4 regions of the Arthrobacter sp. yr096 genome follow, and region 3 is predicted to be linked to each of the others. Evidence: riboswitches for the same ligand, from Rfam matches in the RefSeq annotation. Region 3 holds a riboswitch; each other region holds the start of a gene.
The links. A riboswitch is a leader RNA that binds a small molecule or an ion and turns the genes downstream of it on or off. The one in region 3 is predicted to bind thiamine pyrophosphate.
Positions count from the first base shown of each region.

Region 1: it holds a riboswitch for thiamine pyrophosphate, as region 3 does, so the genes downstream of both, BMY91_RS21880 (FAD-dependent oxidoreductase) here and thiO (glycine oxidase ThiO) in region 3, are expected to answer to the same signal.
Region 2: it holds a riboswitch for thiamine pyrophosphate, as region 3 does, so the genes downstream of both, thiD (bifunctional hydroxymethylpyrimidine kinase/phosphomethylpyrimidine kinase) here and thiO (glycine oxidase ThiO) in region 3, are expected to answer to the same signal.
Region 4: it holds a riboswitch for thiamine pyrophosphate, as region 3 does, so the genes downstream of both, BMY91_RS13725 (ECF transporter S component) here and thiO (glycine oxidase ThiO) in region 3, are expected to answer to the same signal.

Region 1 is NZ_FNYI01000013.1:77,515-81,764, reverse strand. Features, by position in the region: gene BMY91_RS21890 (LLM class flavin-dependent oxidoreductase) at 1-992, shown strand, start outside; gene thiE (thiamine phosphate synthase) at 1,100-1,783, opposite strand; TPP riboswitch at 1,811-1,931, shown strand; partial or broken gene BMY91_RS21880 (FAD-dependent oxidoreductase) at 1,923-2,141, shown strand; gene thiS (sulfur carrier protein ThiS) at 2,186-2,422, shown strand; gene BMY91_RS21870 (thiazole synthase) at 2,426-3,223, shown strand; gene BMY91_RS21865 (amylo-alpha-1,6-glucosidase) at 3,486-4,250, opposite strand, start outside.
Region 2 is NZ_FNYI01000010.1:52,239-56,488, forward strand. Features, by position in the region: gene thiD (bifunctional hydroxymethylpyrimidine kinase/phosphomethylpyrimidine kinase) at 1-1,382, opposite strand, end outside; TPP riboswitch at 1,373-1,471, opposite strand; gene BMY91_RS20175 (Rne/Rng family ribonuclease) at 1,646-4,250, opposite strand, start outside.
Region 3 is NZ_FNYI01000001.1:671,241-675,490, reverse strand. Features, by position in the region: gene thiS (sulfur carrier protein ThiS) at 1-201, opposite strand, end outside; gene thiO (glycine oxidase ThiO) at 198-1,463, opposite strand; TPP riboswitch at 1,456-1,574, opposite strand; gene thiE (thiamine phosphate synthase) at 1,602-2,270, shown strand; gene BMY91_RS03210 (ferritin-like fold-containing protein) at 2,293-2,961, opposite strand; gene BMY91_RS03205 (RNB domain-containing ribonuclease) at 3,084-4,250, shown strand, end outside.
Region 4 is NZ_FNYI01000005.1:88,805-93,054, reverse strand. Features, by position in the region: gene BMY91_RS13730 (ABC transporter ATP-binding protein) at 1-1,468, opposite strand, end outside; gene BMY91_RS13725 (ECF transporter S component) at 1,468-2,088, opposite strand; TPP riboswitch at 2,166-2,302, opposite strand; gene BMY91_RS13720 (NUDIX hydrolase) at 2,923-3,612, shown strand; gene BMY91_RS13715 (DUF4235 domain-containing protein) at 3,648-3,908, shown strand; gene mnhG (monovalent cation/H(+) antiporter subunit G) at 4,016-4,250, opposite strand, start outside.

The DNA of each region.
Region 1 (4,250 bases), on a different contig from region 3:
CGACAGACAACGCCTGGACCGGGGAGAACTTCCGCCGCGGGGGCTTCCTGCCGAATACGGAGCGCTATACGCATGCCGAGGACTACGTGGCCGCGGTGCAGGATCTGTGGGACGGATTCGGTCCCATCGCCGGGAGCCGTGACGCCGAGTCCTGGTCCGCGGAGCCTCGTCAGGTCCGCCGCCAAGGGAAATTCCGCAGCATCGATGCCAGGCCCCAGGTGCCCGGGAGCCCGCAAGGCCAGCCGGTGTATTTCCAGGCCGGGGATTCGGCTGAAGGCCGCGACTTCGCCGCACGGAGGGCCGAAGGAATCTTCACCCACCACATAGAATTCGACGACGCCGTGGCGTTCACGGCGGACATCCGTCGCCGCGCCCGTTCATACGGAAGGCCCGGGGACGACATCAAGATCTTCCCCGGCGCCAACCTCGTCGTGGCGGAAACGGACGCCGAAGCTGCCGAGAAGGCCGCGTATTACAAGGAGTTCGCCCTCAATGACCGCACCGTGCTGCAGTCAATCGAGAGTGTGTGGGGTACGGACCTGTCTGCCGTTGACCTGGATGGTCCGCTTCCTTCCTTCGAGCCCGTAGCCTCCCGGCAAAGCCACACCCACGGCATTGTCCACACCGGCCACGAGCCCACGGTGAAGTCGCGGCAATGGCGTGCACTTGCCGATGAGCACAACTACAGCCTCCGGCAGCCGGTCCACCACCTCTCCGAACGGCGCGGGTTCATCGGCTCTGCATCCACAGTTGCGGACCAGTTGGCCCACTACGTCCGCTCGGACGCCTTCGACGGCCTCAACGTCACCCCGCATGCCTTCCCCGACGGACTGAACGACGTCGTGGACCTGCTTGTCCCGGCCTTGCAGGAACGGGGGATCTACCCTTCCGGGTATCCGGGAAACACCCTGCGGGAAAACCTCGGCCTACCCGAAACCGTGGCCCACCGCGTCCCCGAAGCCGCCCCCCTCAACCTGGAAGACGCCTCATGAGCAACCTCAAATCCATCAGCTTCCTCACACCCGGAAACTACCCGGACAGTAATCCCCACCGCGGACTCGAATATGGGGACGCCGACGATCTGCGTCCCTGAGGACCGTTAAGCGGCGTCGAGGGCTTCGAGCAGCGACTTGGCTGCCGCCGTCGGATCTTCCGCTTCAGTGATGGCGCGGACGACGACGATGCGGCTGGCGCCGGCGGCAACTACTTCTTCGACGTTGCCGAGGTCGATTCCCCCGATTGCGAACCAAGGCAAATCAACGGCCCCGCCGGTGGTCTCCTCCGCGCGCCTGATCGCCTCTGCGGCATATGTGACCAAGCCGGTTCCCACGGCTTCACGGCCGGGCTTGGTGGGGGTCGCCCACACGGGGCCGACACAGAAGTAATCCAGTCCCGCGTCGCCGGGCGAGGCCGTGATGGCCGCATTGACCTGCTCGGGAGTGTGGGTGGACAAGCCTATTACGGCAGGGGCGGGGAGGAAGGTGCGGGCGATCTCCAGGGGCAGGTCCTTTTGGCCCACATGGAACACGGGAGCCCCGGAAACACTGGCGATATCGGCCCGGTCGTTCACTGCCCACAGCCGCCCATGCCGTTCCGCGACGCTGCGCAGGACGGCCAGCAACTCCAACTCCTCGGCCGCTTCGATCGTCTTGTCGCGGAGCTGGATGATGTCCACTCCGCCCTGGAAGGCTGCGTCCACGAAGTCTTCAAAATCGCCTTGTCGTTTGCGCGCGTCAGTGCACAGGTAGAGGCGGGCCGAGGCGAGGGATTCATGCTGGGTCATGGAAACCACAGTAGTTCCTCTAAACTGGGCACGTACCGCGGGAGCCGCGACGACCGTCATTGTGACCGTCCGGCTGAGAGGGCTTAAGAGCCGACCGCTTGACCTGATCCGGCTAGTACCGGCGTAGGGAAGGAATCAGATGGCAGAAGCCATTCACGCAGATGTCGCTGTCATTGGCGGAGGCGTCATCGGCCTGGGCATTGCCCATCAAGTGCGGAAGCTGGGCCGCTCCGTAGCACTCATCGATCCGACGCCCGCCACGGGAGCGACAGTCGCGGCTGCCGGAATGCTGGCGCCTGTCAGTGAGCTGCACTACCAGGAAGAAGACCTCCTGGAGCTCATGCTCGAGTCATCCCGGTTTGTGACCCCGGGTTGCCCTCAACTCCACAGCAAGGAAACAGCATGAACATCAAGCTTAACGGCGCCGCCCACCAGGTGCCCGCAGACGCCTCTGTCAGCACGCTCGTCACCGCGGTTACCAGCCGCGTCCTGGACCACCGCGGGCAGGCGGCCGACGGCGGGAAGCTGGGTGTCGCCGTCGTCCGCAATTCCGAGGTGGTACTGCGCAGCCAGTGGGCGGCTACTCCGCTGGCCGACGGCGATGAACTCGAACTTGTTACCGCAGTACAGGGAGGCTGAACCATGACCGAAGCAAGCACCGAAATCCGCACTGACGCCTTGGTGATCGACGGCGTCGAATTCGGGTCCCGCCTGATCATGGGCACTGGAGGTGCGCCGAGCCTGGACGGGCTCGGTGCCGCGCTCCTGGCATCCGGAACCGAGCTCACCACCGTGGCCATGCGACGCTATTCGCCGGCCGAAACGGGTTCGCTCTTCCAACTGCTGGTGGACAACAACATCCGGGTGCTCCCGAACACCGCGGGCTGTTTCACCGCGACGGACGCTGTGATGACGGCGGAACTGGCACGTGAGGCACTGGAGACTGACTGGGTCAAGCTGGAAGTCATCGCGGACGAGCACACGCTGCTCCCGGACGCCGTTGAACTGGTGGACGCCACCGAGCAACTGGTGAACCGGGGCTTCAAGGTGTTCGCCTACACCAACGATGATCCCGTGCTTGCCCTTCGCCTCGAGAACCTCGGCGCCACTGCGGTCATGCCGCTGGGCTCGCCCATCGGCACCGGCCTGGGCATCCTGAACCCGCATAACATCGAACTCATCGTGTCCCGGGCTTCCGTGCCGGTGGTGCTGGACGCCGGGATCGGAACAGCTTCCGACGCCGCACTTGCCATGGAACTGGGTTGTGACGCCGTTCTGCTGGCGACGGCAGTGACCCGCGCGCAGAACCCCGTGCAGATGGGCCAAGCCTTCAAACACGCCGTCATCGCCGGTAGGCTGGCCAAACAGGCGGGCCGGATTCCGCGACGTGAGCACGCCTCGGCGTCCTCAGCCATGGAAGGCCGGGCGGAGTTCCTCTGAAGCCGGGCTCCCCTGCTTCAGAGGGCCTTCCTACGCTATGTGTCCCATGACGCGGGCGGTCAGGTGACCCGAATCGATTTTTGCCGCTGCTGTCCGAGCACGATTGGCAGGGTCCAGAAGACCCACGTTGGGCCCGCTGGTGGCCCAATCGGTGCTGATGAACGCGATTCAGGCATCCGTCAGATTCGCACTTGTCGCGAAGAGAAAACTCGTCTTCGAAGCCCCGGACGATGCGGGTTCTATCGCCTGTCTGGGTGTCTATCTATCGGGCCGATGTGCCATGTTCTGGACGTGCATGGGAGTTTGCATTGTCCACCAGCTCCGTCATCCAGGGCCGGTGCCCGCGATGAAACGACATGCTCTTGGGCAGTCCGTGGACGACAGGATCGGAGCCCACTATGTCTACCGTTATGCGGCCTTCCCCCATAGGGGCATTGCTTATGTGGAGGTCTCCATATGATTCCGGAAGCACAGGATCTACCCATAGGCCTCCGTGTGAAATGTGCGCGTCGTACCCCATAAGGCTCGTGATGAGCAGGATTGGTGTTGTTGCCGCCCACGCCTGCGGTGAGCAGGCAGTTGGATATGGAACCGGCACTCCGATCTCATCGCGGCTAAAACCACAGAACAGTTCCGGTAGTCTGCCGTCGGAATAGTCTGCTGCTTCCAGAAGCGCAGTGGATATTCTCTGTGCTTCCTCAACAAACCCGTAGCGTCGAAGCCCGGCCACGATTATCGCATTGTCATGTGGCCAAACGGATCCGTTGTGATAACTCGCCGGATTGTATGCGCCCATGTCGGTGGCCAGAGTTCGCACGCCCCAGCCGCTGAACATCTCCGGAGACATCAGTCTTTCTGCTACGAATGGGGCTTTATCTTCGTCTATCAACCCAAACCATAGGCAGTGGCCCATGTTGGAGGCGCACGCGTCGACTTGCTGTTTCTTCCCATCGAGGGCAACGGCGTAATAGCCGCGGTCGGGCATCCAGAACTGATCGTTGAACCGTCTTTTCAGTTGTGCCGCTTT
Region 2 (4,250 bases), on a different contig from region 3:
GTTGCCGCTGCAAAATCCTCATCAGCGTAAGTCTTCAGCCAATCCGCATACGGGTGCCCGGAGGGCGCCCCTGCGTCCACATAAGCCGTGTGGAGCTGCTGGCCTACCTCGGCGTACAACCAGTAGCAGGGCAAAACTGCCGCCAGGAGAACGCCATACCTACCGGAGGCCGATGCCGCCATCAGATGATCCACATACGACTTGGTAACCGGCCCCGTCACGGTGGAGGCCTCACGCGTGCTCAGCCAGTTGCGGTGGAGTTCCGATTCCACTTCGAGGCACTGCTGCGACGCCTTGGACCAGAACAATTGCTCTTCCTCCGTGGGTGCAAGTGCGCCGGCACGGGCCAGGACCCTGGAATACCCATTGAGGTAGATCGCGTCCTGTGCCAGGTAATAGTTGAAGGCCGCCTCCGGCAGGCTGCCTGATTGCAGGCCTTCAATAAAGGAGAGCCTGTAGATGGCATCGAGTTCCGGGGCGGCTTCCTTCCACAACTCCGAGGCGAAGTTACCGGGCCTGAGCACCTTTTGGTGGTGGAAATGGTTAACGGGACCGCTCCCCTGGCCAACATCAAGGGCATCGGAGGCCTTCAGGGCTTGAAGCAACCAGGGCTTCACTTCCCGCAATGAAGCTTCCCAATCGCCGGTGCGGGCCTGAACGGTGGCCAAAGCGGAGGAAAGTGAACAGCCCGTGCCATGACTGTTCTTCGTGTCCACCCGGGGACCGGCTACCTCGACCACATCCTGACGCAGCAAGCCACTGGTGTTCACCAACGCATCTGGACATTCCGATCCCGCCAGGTGCCCGCCCTTCACCAGCACCGTGTTTCCGCAGTCGGCGGCAAGCCGTTTTCCCTGGTCCAGCGCCGAAGCCCAATCGTCGGCTTCAGCTTCGCCCAACAACATGGCAAGTTCAGGGAGGTTTGGGGTGATGAGGTCCGCCAAAGGCAGCAGCGAACGCAAGGCCTTCTCCGCGGACCCCTGCAGGAGGCGGTCTCCGCTGGTGGCCACCATGACCGGATCAAGGACCACGACGGCGGGGCGCACCGCTTCCAACCAGCGGCGGACTTCATCAATGACCGCCGCGTCCCCCAGCATGCCAATCTTGACCGCATCAATGGTGATGTCACTGCTGATGGCTTCGAGCTGCTGCCTCAGGAATTCCACGGGAGGTACATGCACAGCGCTGACTCCTAGCGTATTTTGCGCTGTCAGGGCCGTGATGGCTGCCATTGCATAGCCGCCGTGGGCTGCAATGCTCTTCACATCAGCCTGGATACCCGCCCCTCCGGATGGATCTGAGCCAGCGATGCTCAGCACCCTCGGGGTTTGCGTACTTGAGGCCACCAGCGGGTACACAGGAGAGAATGACGATGCAGTCATGAGGACATCCCTTCGCCGGTGCTAACCGGACAGGTTCAACGGGTCTGGATCTCAGCCTGGCCCAACGCCCGGCACCCCGTGTCAGTCCCCTAGCGTAGCCGGGAAGCAGCATTGCCAGGCAACTTCGCAACGGCAAACACTGGATGTGACCGCGAAAGAACCTGGTTGCGCGACTGGACGCAGACAGCAAAGGGTCCTGCAGTACCCGCCATTGACGGATACCGCAGGACCCTATGGTGCCGATCCTTCTGGAGCTGCAGTCTCTAGAGTTCGGAAGCCGGTACGCCCACACCGAGGATGATGGGCTCCTCCGACGCCGCCTTCTTGACCGGTTCCGCCGGCGCCTTGGCCTCGTGGGCCGAACCGCCCGCGGCCGCAGCAGCTGCCTCACGGTGCTCCACGCTGGTTTCGTTTGCCGCACCCTGTGCCCTGCTGGCGCTGCGGTTGCGCCGGCCACGACGACTCCGTGACGCTGAAGCGGTCCCTGGATCCTCGGCTGCGGCCTTCACCGCCGGGACGGTTTCCTGTACAGCTGCCGCCTCTGGGGCGGCCGTGGGCTCCGTTTTTCCTTCCGGGGCTGCGCCAAGGTGCGAGAATGCTTCGGCCAGCAGATCCAGGCTCATGGCGGGCTTGGCAGCCTGCGGTTCCTCGTGGTGTTCAACGAACGGCAAAGCAACTTCTTCGCCGCCGAAGCGCAGGACCGGGGTGGAACGTGCTTCCTGGGTTGCCGCTTCCCGGGACCCCGATTCCCTCGACTCCGCGGTGGCAGCGGGCTGCTCGGGCTCGTGCTGTCCGGCTGCCCTTGCCAGTTCTTCAGCGCGGTGAACTTCGTCGTCGTGCAGGTGCGCGGCGTGGGCTGCAGCGGCAATTGTGGCCAAAGCGGCCCTGGTAGCCTCGGCCTTCGCCTGACGGGCCGGGTCCTGGGGCTCAGTGTGCGTCGTCGTGGTAGCGGCCGGAGCTGAGGCGGGAGTGTGCACCGGTGCCGGCGCTTCGGCGACGGCCTGTCCCCCGCCCTTGCCGCGGCGGCGCTTACGTTCCGTCCGGGCTGCGGGCTGCTGGGTCTCAGTGTGGGGGCGGTGGTGTTCTGCAGCAACGACGTTGGCACGGCGATGCTCCACGGGCTCGTCATGCGTCACTACGCCGCGGCCGGCGCAGTGCTCGCACTGTTCACCGAAGACTTCCAGGAGTCCAGTGCCCATGCGCTTGCGGGTCATCTGAACCAGGCCAAGGGACGTCACTTCAGCCACTTGGTGCTTGGTACGGTCCCGGCCAAGGCACTCGACCATGCGGCGCAGGACGAGATCGCGGTTGGATTCCAGCACCATGTCGATGAAGTCGATGACAATGATGCCGCCGATGTCGCGAAGTCGAAGCTGGCGGACCACTTCCTCGGCCGCTTCAAGGTTGTTCTTGGTGACCGTTTCCTCGAGGTTGCCACCACTGCCGGTGAACTTGCCGGTGTTGACGTCCACTACCGTCATGGCTTCGGTGCGGTCGATGACCAGCGAACCACCGGAGGGCAGGAAGACCTTACGCTCCAGTGCTTTATGGATCTGCTCGTCGATGCGCCATGCAGCGAAGATGTCCTGGTCCTTGGTCCACTTTTCCAGGCGGCCCACCAAATCAGGGGCAACGTAGGTCACGTAAGCCTCGATGGTGTCCCAGGCGTCGTCGCCGGACACGATCAATTTGGAGAAGTCTTCGTTGAAGACGTCACGGACCACCTTGATGGTGAGGTCAGGTTCGCCGTACAGCAGTTCCGGTGCCAGGACCTTGGTTGAGGATGCCTGACCTTCGATGCCTTCCCACTGGGCGCGCAGACGGTTGATGTCGTGCGTCAACTCTTCCTCGGATGCGCCTTCGGCGGCCGTGCGGACAATGACGCCGGCGTTCTCCGGCAGGCGGTCCTTCAGGATGCGCTTGAGGCGGTTGCGTTCGACGTCGGGCAGCTTGCGGGAGATGCCCGTCATGGATCCACCCGGCACGTAGACCAGGTAGCGGCCAGGCAGGGAAATCTGGCTGGTCAGCCGGGCGCCCTTGTGACCCACGGGATCCTTGGTGACCTGGACGAGGACGGAGTCGCCGGACTTCAGCGCATTCTCGATCCGGCGCGGCTGCCCTTCCAGGTTGACGGCGTCCCAGTTCACTTCTCCGGCGTACAGCACGGCGTTGCGGCCGCGCCCGATGTCAACGAAGGCAGCCTCCATGGACGGCAGCACGTTCTGGACCTTGCCCAGGTAGACGTTGCCGATCAGGGAGTCCTGCTGGGTCTTGGAAACAAAGTGTTCGGCAAGTACGCCATCTTCCAGCACGCCGATCTGAATTCTGTCATCGCGCTGCCGGACGATCATCTGGCGGTCAACGGACTCGCGGCGGGCCAGGAACTCGGCCTCGGTGATCACCTGGCGGCGACGTCCGGTTTCCCGGGATTCGCGCCGACGCTGCTTCTTGGCCTCAAGCCTCGTGGATCCCTTAACACTGGCAACCCTGTTTGAGGGCGCTGTCTCCGTGATCGGGCGGGGCGCGCGAACACGGGTCACCGTGTTGGGGGGATCATCGTCCGAGCCGCCGGTCAGTTCAAGATCCTGGTCGCCACGGCGACGACGACGGCGACGCCGTGACGTCACGCCCTCCTCAAGGGCTTCTGCCGCGGGGGCTTCCTCGTCCTCGGACTCCGCGCCGTCCTCAGCGTCGTTCTCTTCGCGCTCGGTTCCACGGCGACCACGGCGACCACGGCTGCGGCGACGGCGCCGGCTGCCGGCATCCTCCAGCTCACTGTCTGCACCGGTCTCGGTTTCTTCCTCGGCTTCCTCGTCCTTCTCTTCCGCAACAGGAACGCGCGGCACAGTGGTGAGGTCCGGAGCCTGG
Region 3 (4,250 bases):
GTCTCCGTCGGCGAGCGCCGTTGCAGACCATTGGCTGCGCGGCACTACTTCGGAGTTGCGTGCGACGGCGACGCCCAACTTGCCGCCGTCGGCCGCCTGCCCGCGGGGGTCCAGGATGCGGCCTGTGATGGCACTGACGAGGGTGCTGACGGATGCGTCGTCCGGCACTGAATGGTCGGATCCATTGAGTTTGATGTTCATGCTGATTCCTTGTTGGGAGCGTGGACTGGGATGAGGTCGTCGGGAGTGGCCGCGTCTCCTGCGAAACGGCCGGGCCGGAAGGGAGCCCATCGGGGGTCCGTCGAACCGCCGATCAGTTCGCCCACGATCCTTGCGGCGATGGGTGTCAAGAGGACTCCGTGACGGAAGAAGCCAGTAGCAATCACCAAGCCGTTAATGTCGCCATTGGTTGCGGCGACGCGTCCCAGCAACGGTGCGTTGTCCGGAGTCCCGGGCCTGGCGCGGGCGGTGGCCTCCAGCAGTTCCAGCTCTGCCACCGCCGGAACCAGCACTTGGGCATCGCGCAGGAGCTGGTAAACGCCTCCCGCTGAGACTGCGTTGGACGACGCGGACAATCCGTCCTCCCGCTGGGTAGCTCCGATGACCACCGTGCCGTCTGCCCGGGGCACGATGTAGACGGGGACGCCACGCACCATGCCGCGCACCGTGGCGGTGACGAGGGGCCGGAGGTGTTCGGGGACGCGGAGCCGGAGGATGTCGCCGTACACCGGACGCAAGGGCAGCGTGAGCCCTTCAGGCAGGCCAGCCAGGCTGGCTGCGCCGAGGCCGTTGGCAACAACCGTCTCGGTTGCCGCCACTGGTGCACCAGATTCAAGTTCTACGCCGGAGACTCTTCCCGATTCCCACAGCAAACCGCGGGCCTGGGATGTCACGGCAAACCCGTTCTCTGCGCCGGGGACCCACGTGGTGCTGCCAGGTGCGTGGAGTGCCAGGCCGGCCAACAGGCATTCAGCCAATTTTCGCGGATCCACTTGGTGATCAGCGGGGATATCGAAAGCACAGGAGATTTGGGGACTGAGCAGGGGCTCGCGGTCCCTCGCCTCGCGCAGGGCCAGGGGCTCCACACCCAATCCTGCTGCCAGCTGTACTGACCTCAGGTCTGCGAGCGCACGGCGGTCGGCCGCGTCGGCACCCACCGCAAGGGTCGGCGTCGTGCGGTATCCGGTGGCTTCAGACCCCTGAGGGAGGCCGGCAGTAAACGAGGGCCACAAACGGGAGGATTCCAGCATCAGCTCGAGGAGGTCTTCCTCCTGATAGTGCAGTTCACTTACCGGGGCCAGCATTCCGGCCGCCGCATAGCTTGCTCCGCTTGCCGGCGCGGGATCAATCAGGGCCACGGAGCGACCCACTCGTCGGGCCTCGTGCGCTATGCCAAGCCCGATCACGCCGCCGCCGATGACGGCCACATCTGCTTGGAGGTTGGTATGGCGGGGACCTGCCATTGGATTCCTTCCCTACGCCGGTACTAGCCGGATCAGGTCAAGCGGTCGGCGCTGAAGCCCTCTCAGCCGGACAGTCATATGACGAACGTCGCGGCTCCCGCAGTACGTGCCCAGTTTAGAGGAACTACTCTGGTTCCCATGACCCAGCCTGAATCACTCGCCTCAGCCCGCCTCTACCTGTGCACCGATGCCCGCAAGCGGCAGGGCGATTTTGAAGACTTTGTGGATGCCGCGTTCGAGGGCGGCGTGGACATCATCCAACTCCGTGACAAGACCATTGAAGCGGCCGAAGAATTGGAACTGCTGGCGGTTCTGCGTAGCGTCGCCGAGCGCCACGGACGGCTCTGGGCGGTCAATGATCGGGCCGATGTTGCCCGTATTTCCGGGGCTCCGGTCTTCCACGTCGGTCAAATGGACCTGCCCTTGGAAGCGGCCAGGACCTTGCTGCCAGGCGGCACCGGCATCGGGCTCTCAACACACACTCCTGCGCAGATTGACGCTGCCATTGCTGCCTCTTCCGGCCAGTACGGACTGGATTACTTCTGCGTAGGTCCTGTGTGGGCAACACCCACAAAACCCGGCCGCGACGCCGTCGGACTGGACCTGGTCACATTTGCCGCAGAAGCGGTCAAGAACGCCAACCAAACTACGCTTCCCTGGTTCGCCATCGGTGGCATTGACCTCAGCAACGTAGAAAAGGTGGTAGCTGCCGGAGCCAGCCGTGTGGTGGTGGTCCGCGCGATCACTGAGGCAACGGATCCGACGGCGGCTGCCAAGTCGCTGCTGCAAGCCCTGGACGCGGTCTAGCGAACGTCAAGCCTGCAGCTGGTCAAACCGTCAAGCCCAGACCGGTCATTCGTCGCCCATGCTTTTCGGCGAGTTCTCCTGTCAACCTCTTGATGGCGGCCCGGGCATCTCCGCCGCTCTTGAGGGTAGGTCCCAGGCGGGGATGTTCCATGCCAACCCGTTGCGCCTGTGTGAGTGCTTCGCCCACTAAACGGCGGCCCCACATAGCCAGCCGCGAGGCGAGCCTGGGGTCATCGGCCAACGCCCGCCTGAGGAGGACCCGGAGGACTTCGGTAGCCTGATCGGGAGAGGCCACCCGCTCAACGAATTGCTGGGTCGCGGAGTCCAGAAAAGCCGAAACTGATCTGTAGAAATCCGATGACACGGTATCGATGACGTAAGCCTTCATCACGGACTCGTACCAGTCTCCGGGCTTGGTCCGCTCATGAAAGTGGTCAAACGATCGTTGAAACGGCAGCATGGCTTCCTCGGGATCAATGCCCATTTCCGTGAGCCGATCATTGAGCAGGGCAAAGTTCCCGTAGGCGCCCACGGCGATTTTTGCGAGCACCGACCGGTCATGAAGTGTGGGAGCGAAGCGGGAATCGAAGGAGAGCCGCCCGAAAGCGGACAACTCACCGTAGGCCATTGCCCCGAGGAGCTCGGCTGCGAGTTGCCCGGCGGGAGGCGAGGCGTCCGGGGAAGTGCCCATGGGTCAAGACTATCCCCGGATGTCCTCCGCTTCTCCGGCCCCCTGTGGCCGCTTCGGGCGTTGTCCCTGCCAGGCTGGCCCAATGTGAGACTATCCGCCCGATTCGGGCTAACCTGACTTTCGTGTCACATCATCGGATTGCTCCCAACGTCGACGACTCGACTGATCAGCTCGCCGCGGCCCTTGCAGCCCTGAGGACTGAGCTTGAACTCCCAGGCGCGTACCCCACAGAAGCCGTGGAGGAGGCACGCCGTGCGGTGGCGACACACGAGATCCCGGAGCGCGACCTGCGGGACGTTCCCTTTGTGACCATTGATCCTGCAACGTCAACCGACCTCGATCAGGCGCTGTTCATTGACCGCGCCGGTGCAGGGTACAAAGTCCTCTACGTCATCGCCGACGTCCCGTCGTTCGTGGCTCCCGGTGGGGCGCTGGATGCCGAAACGCGTCACCGCGGACAGACCTTTTACGCCCCGGACGGCCGTATCCCGCTGCACCCGGAGGTCATCAGCGAGAACGCCGGGAGCCTGCTGGCCGATCAGGACTGCAGCGCCTTCGTCTGGGATTTCGACCTGGACGCGGGTGCGAAAGTGCAGACAGTGTCAGTAGCACGCGCCGCCGTGCGCAGCAGAGCCAAGCTGAGCTACAAAGACGCCCAGCAGCACATCGATGATGGAACAGCCCCGCCCGTCCTGCAGCTCCTGAAGGAAGTAGGACTCAAGCGCGTTGAGCTGGAAAGGCTGCGCGGCGGCGCAAGCCTCAACATGCCGGAGCAGGAAATTGTCCAGGCAACCGACGGCGGTGGCTACAGGATCGTGGCCGTCCCCTCGCTGCCGGTGGAGGACTGGAATGCACAAATCTCGCTGATGACGGGGATGGCGGCTGCCCAGCTGATGCTTGACGGGAAAGTGGGCATCCTTCGCACCATGCCCGCCCCGGACCAGCGCTCCCTGCAGCACTTCAAGAGGCAAACCACTGCGCTTGGCAAGCCTTGGGATGGTCAAATTACCTATGGCGAGTACTTGCGGACGCTGGATGCCTCAGATCCCAAGCAACTGGCCATCCTGCACTCGGCCGGGACACTGTTCAGGGGCGCCGGATATACCCCCTTTGACGGCGAAGTGCCAGACACAGTGATCCAAGCGGCCATTGGTGCGCCATACGCCCACACCACAGCGCCGTTGCGCCGCCTCATTGACAGGTTCGTCCTGGTGATCTGCGAGGCACTCAGCAACAACAGGGAAATTCCACGCTGGGCACGCGAGGCCCTCCCTTCATTGCCGGACATC
Region 4 (4,250 bases), on a different contig from region 3:
TTCCGGCGTCCAGGAGCTCTGACAAGAACGAGGCCAACTCTGCCCAGGTGTTGGCATCCTGGCCGAACGTTGGTTCGTCAAGGACAAGGATTTTGGGATGCGCGGCGAGCACCGTGGCTACAGACAACCGACGTTTCTCACCACCGGACAGGGTGTAAGGGTTGGCATCCACAAGGTGGGTGAGCCGCAGCCGCTCCAGGAGCTCGTCCACGCGTTCTCCGCCGTGGCCAAGATGCTTCGGACCAAACATGAGCTCGTCCAGGACCTTGCCCGTGACGAACTGGTGCTCCGGCTCCTGGAAAACGGTTCCGATCCGGGAAATCAGCTGATCTGCTTTCCATCTGAACGGGTCAATGCCCGCACCTTCTGAAAGCTCGACGGCGGCGCTCACCTTTCCGTCCACCGGCGCCAGAAGGCCAGCCAACGTGAGCGCGAACGTGGACTTCCCAGCACCATTCGGACCCGTAATGGTCAGCGCCTGGCCTGCCCTGACCTGTGCACTGATACCCGTTTGAACAGGAATCGGCGGGATGGTCTTGAAGCCCTTCCTGCGCGGCTTCTCCCGCGAAACCGACAGGTCCTGGGCCGCCAGGAGGAGTTGCGCCGCAGGGGTTTCGTTGCTGCGCCTGCGTGTTGCAGGGACGTATCCGGGAACCCAAACACCGGCTGCCATCAACATGCTGCGGGCCTCGGACAGCACTTTGTCCGGCGGGCCGTCCAAGAGGACACCAGTGCCTGAGCCTGTGCCCGATCCTGATCCTGCGCCTGCCGAGCCCGGCTGCAGGACCACAATCCTGTCCACTACGTCCTTCCACACGGACACCCGGTGCTCAACCACCACCAGCGTGGCGCCCGTCTTGTCCAGGCACCGGTTCACGGCATCGCGGACTTCCAGCACGCCTGCAGGATCGAGGTTGGCTGTGGGCTCGTCCAGGAGGATCAGCCCCGGCCGCATCGCCAGGATGCCGGCAAGGGCAAGGCGCTGCTTCTGGCCGCCGGAGAGTGCCGCCGTCGGGTGATCCAGCGCCAAACCTCCGCCAGCCGCCGTACGCAACCCAACGTCGTCGAGCGCTTCATGGACGCGGGCCCAGATCTCGTCCCGCGGCACGGCCAGGTTCTCGGCGCCGAAGGCGACGTCGTCACCCACACGTGAGAGGACCACCTGGGTTTCGGGGTCCTGCTGCATCAGGCCGGCGCGGCCACGCTGCTCGCGGGGAGTAGCGCCGTCGATCAGCAGGGAGCCTGTCTCGTCGGAGTCGTCTTCCTCGTCTCCCAGCACGCCCGCCAAGGCATGCAGGAGCGTCGACTTGCCGGCACCCGAAGGACCCAGCAACAACACCCGTTCGCCGGGTTCGATCCGGAGGTCGAGGCCCTGAATGGCAGGCTGGACCCGGCCGGCATGCCGCCAACCCCAGCCCTCGGCTGAGATGGCGGCGGGCCTCACCGTGCCGCTCGTGGTGGACGGCATCAGCTGAAGACTGGCTCCGAAGCGGCCTTGCGCGACGCGAAGGAGCTCAGGACGCCTGTCTTCGCCAGACCACGGGTGGCGACCCAGGACAATGCGCCTGCGATGATCGCGCCGGAGATGGTGGTGAAGGTGATGTAGGCCAGCTTGTCGATTGCCTCGTAGGCGATGTTCCAGCCCCACGGCAGGAAGGAATCGTTAAGGCCGCAGAAGAGGCCCGCGCCCGCACCGGCAAGGAGTGCCGTGGGCAGGTTGAACTTCTTGTAGCGGAACGCGGCGAAGATGAGCTCTGCACCGAGGCCCTGGAGGATGCCGGAGATGAGCACCGTAGTGCCGTACTGCGAACCCATGATGAGCTCGCCGGTGGCAGCAACAGCCTCGCAGAACAAGGCTGCGCCGGGCTTACGGATAATAAGCATGCCCAGGACCGCCGGAATCATCCAGCCACCGGCAATCAGGCCGGTGAGCGGCGGATACGTCGCGTTCATGGGAATGGATACCAGCGCGGCACCCTGGGACCAGGCCCAGAAAATAACGCCGCCGGCGATGGCGATCAATGCCGCCACCACGATGTCTACTACGCGCCAGTTATAACTGGTCTTCTTCACGTTTACCGTGGTCATTTTTCTGCCTCCTGAGGTACAGGAGGGGAAAGTGCTACCCGGATATCCCAGCCGGCCTGCGCCGCCCGGATCCGGACACTCTGAGAAGCTCGACTCCCTTGCGCCGGTACTAACCGGATCAGGTTCGAGGGTCTGCGGCTGTCCGCACTCTCAGCGCCCTCGCGTCTCCTGCATCGCTGCAAGGTCCGACGGCGGCGCTCCCCTGTCGTTATCAATCTGCCCTGATGGGCGGGTTCAGTTTACACCTGCGGGCGTGGCGGGCGCTGCTGTCCAGTCACAATCGCTTTCCGGTGCTTGCCGGGGGCGTTGGGGGCACGTTGCCGGGCGCCTTGCCGGGCGCCTTGCAGGGCGCCTTGCGGGGCCCACATTGCGCCCCAAACCCACCCCCAACCACGCACACCAGACCCCACAACCCCATCGGCACGCGTTGCAGGGCCACTCTGCGCCCTAAACCCACCCCCAACCACGCACACCAGACCCCACAACCCCATTGGCGCACTTTGCAGGGCCCACACCGCACCCCAAACCCACCCCCAACCACGCACACCAGACCCCACAACCCAACAGCACACCGTGCAGGGCCCACACTGCACCCCAAACCCACCCCCACCCACGCACACAAGGCCCCACAACCCAACAGCACACCGTGCGGGGCCCACACTGCGCCCCAAACCCACCCCCACCCACGCACACAAGGCCCCACAACCCATCGTGGGCACCTTGCAGGGCCCACACCGCACCCCAAACCCACCCCCAACCACGCAGACCAGGCCCCACAACCGGACCTGAGAGAATGATCCAGCAGAATCCACGCGGCAAAGGGGCACATTTCTCATGACGGACCTACCCAAGCAGGAGTTTCCCAACCACACCCCTGTGGCGGAGCCGCGCCTTGCCGCCAGCGTAATCCTGCTTCGCGACGCTCCCGGGGGCCTCGAGGCCTTTGTCCAGCACAGGGTGAGCACCATGGACTTCGCCGCTGGAATGGTGGTGTTCCCGGGAGGCCGGGTGGATGCTGCTGACAAGTCCGGCTGGGACTACCCCACGGAACTGCTCCAACGCCACGTCGCCGACTGGCACCAGAGCTCCATCGGGGCGGACGCGAACGTTGCTGCAACGAGCGCCGGAACCGTGTTGGCGGCAGCAATCCGCGAAGTCAATGAGGAGGCCGGGCTGAGCATTGACGCCGACAACCTCCGTCCATGGGCCAACTGGATCACCCCCACGGACATGCCCAAGCGCTTCGACACCTACTTCTACGTCGCCAAGCCAGCCCCAAGGGCTGAACCCCAGCACCAGACCACTGAAGCCTGGAAATCATTGTGGATGCCGGTGGACGGAATTCTCGCTGCCGAGGCCGCCGGAACGCTGAAACTGATGCCGCCCACGTACTTCCTGCTGAAGGAAATCGCTGGGTTCACCTCAGTGGAAGCTGTCTGGTCCGCCCCGCACACGGTGGTTCCCGTCCTGGCGCCGGTGGGTTCCCTGGCCGCTTTTCTTAAGGAACGGGAAAGCCGCCGCTGACAATGCCGGCCAGCCTTTACAGCTAGGCTGGGCACATGAATCTCTTCCTCAAGCTACTGGGTACCGGAGTGAGCCTCGGAGCGGGCTTCGTCGGAACCAAACTCGTCAACAAAGGGTGGGAAAAAGCCACCGGCAACAAGCCACCCACAGGCAACGATGACATGGAGACGAGCCTTCGCTCGGCCCTGACCTTCGCATTGATTTCTGCGTTTGTGAGCACCCTTATCCAGGTCCTGGCCAACCGCGGAACGCAGCGCGCAATCGCCCGCTTCGCCAAATCCCAGGACATCGTCTAGGAAGCACCCGGACAACAGACAAGCGCGGGGCCACTGAGGTGGCCCCGCGCTTGTTTTGCTTCACCAGCCGTTCGGGTCGCACCAGCCGTTCGGGTCATGCAATCAGTTCAGCGATCGTCCCCGGGTTCTTGCCCCGCGGCCGCCCTCTGGACGACGGCCTCAAGTTCATCCTTGGTGAGCATCTCTCGGTGGCCGTGCTTGGTGCGGTAGGCGGAGCGGCCAACCATGTGGGCGGAGACGGGTGCCGTCAGCAGCTGGAAGATCCACGCCACCAGCAGGACCGGCCACACCCACCAGGTGCGCATCTGCAGACCGATGGCGGCGAGCATGAGGAACAGCCCA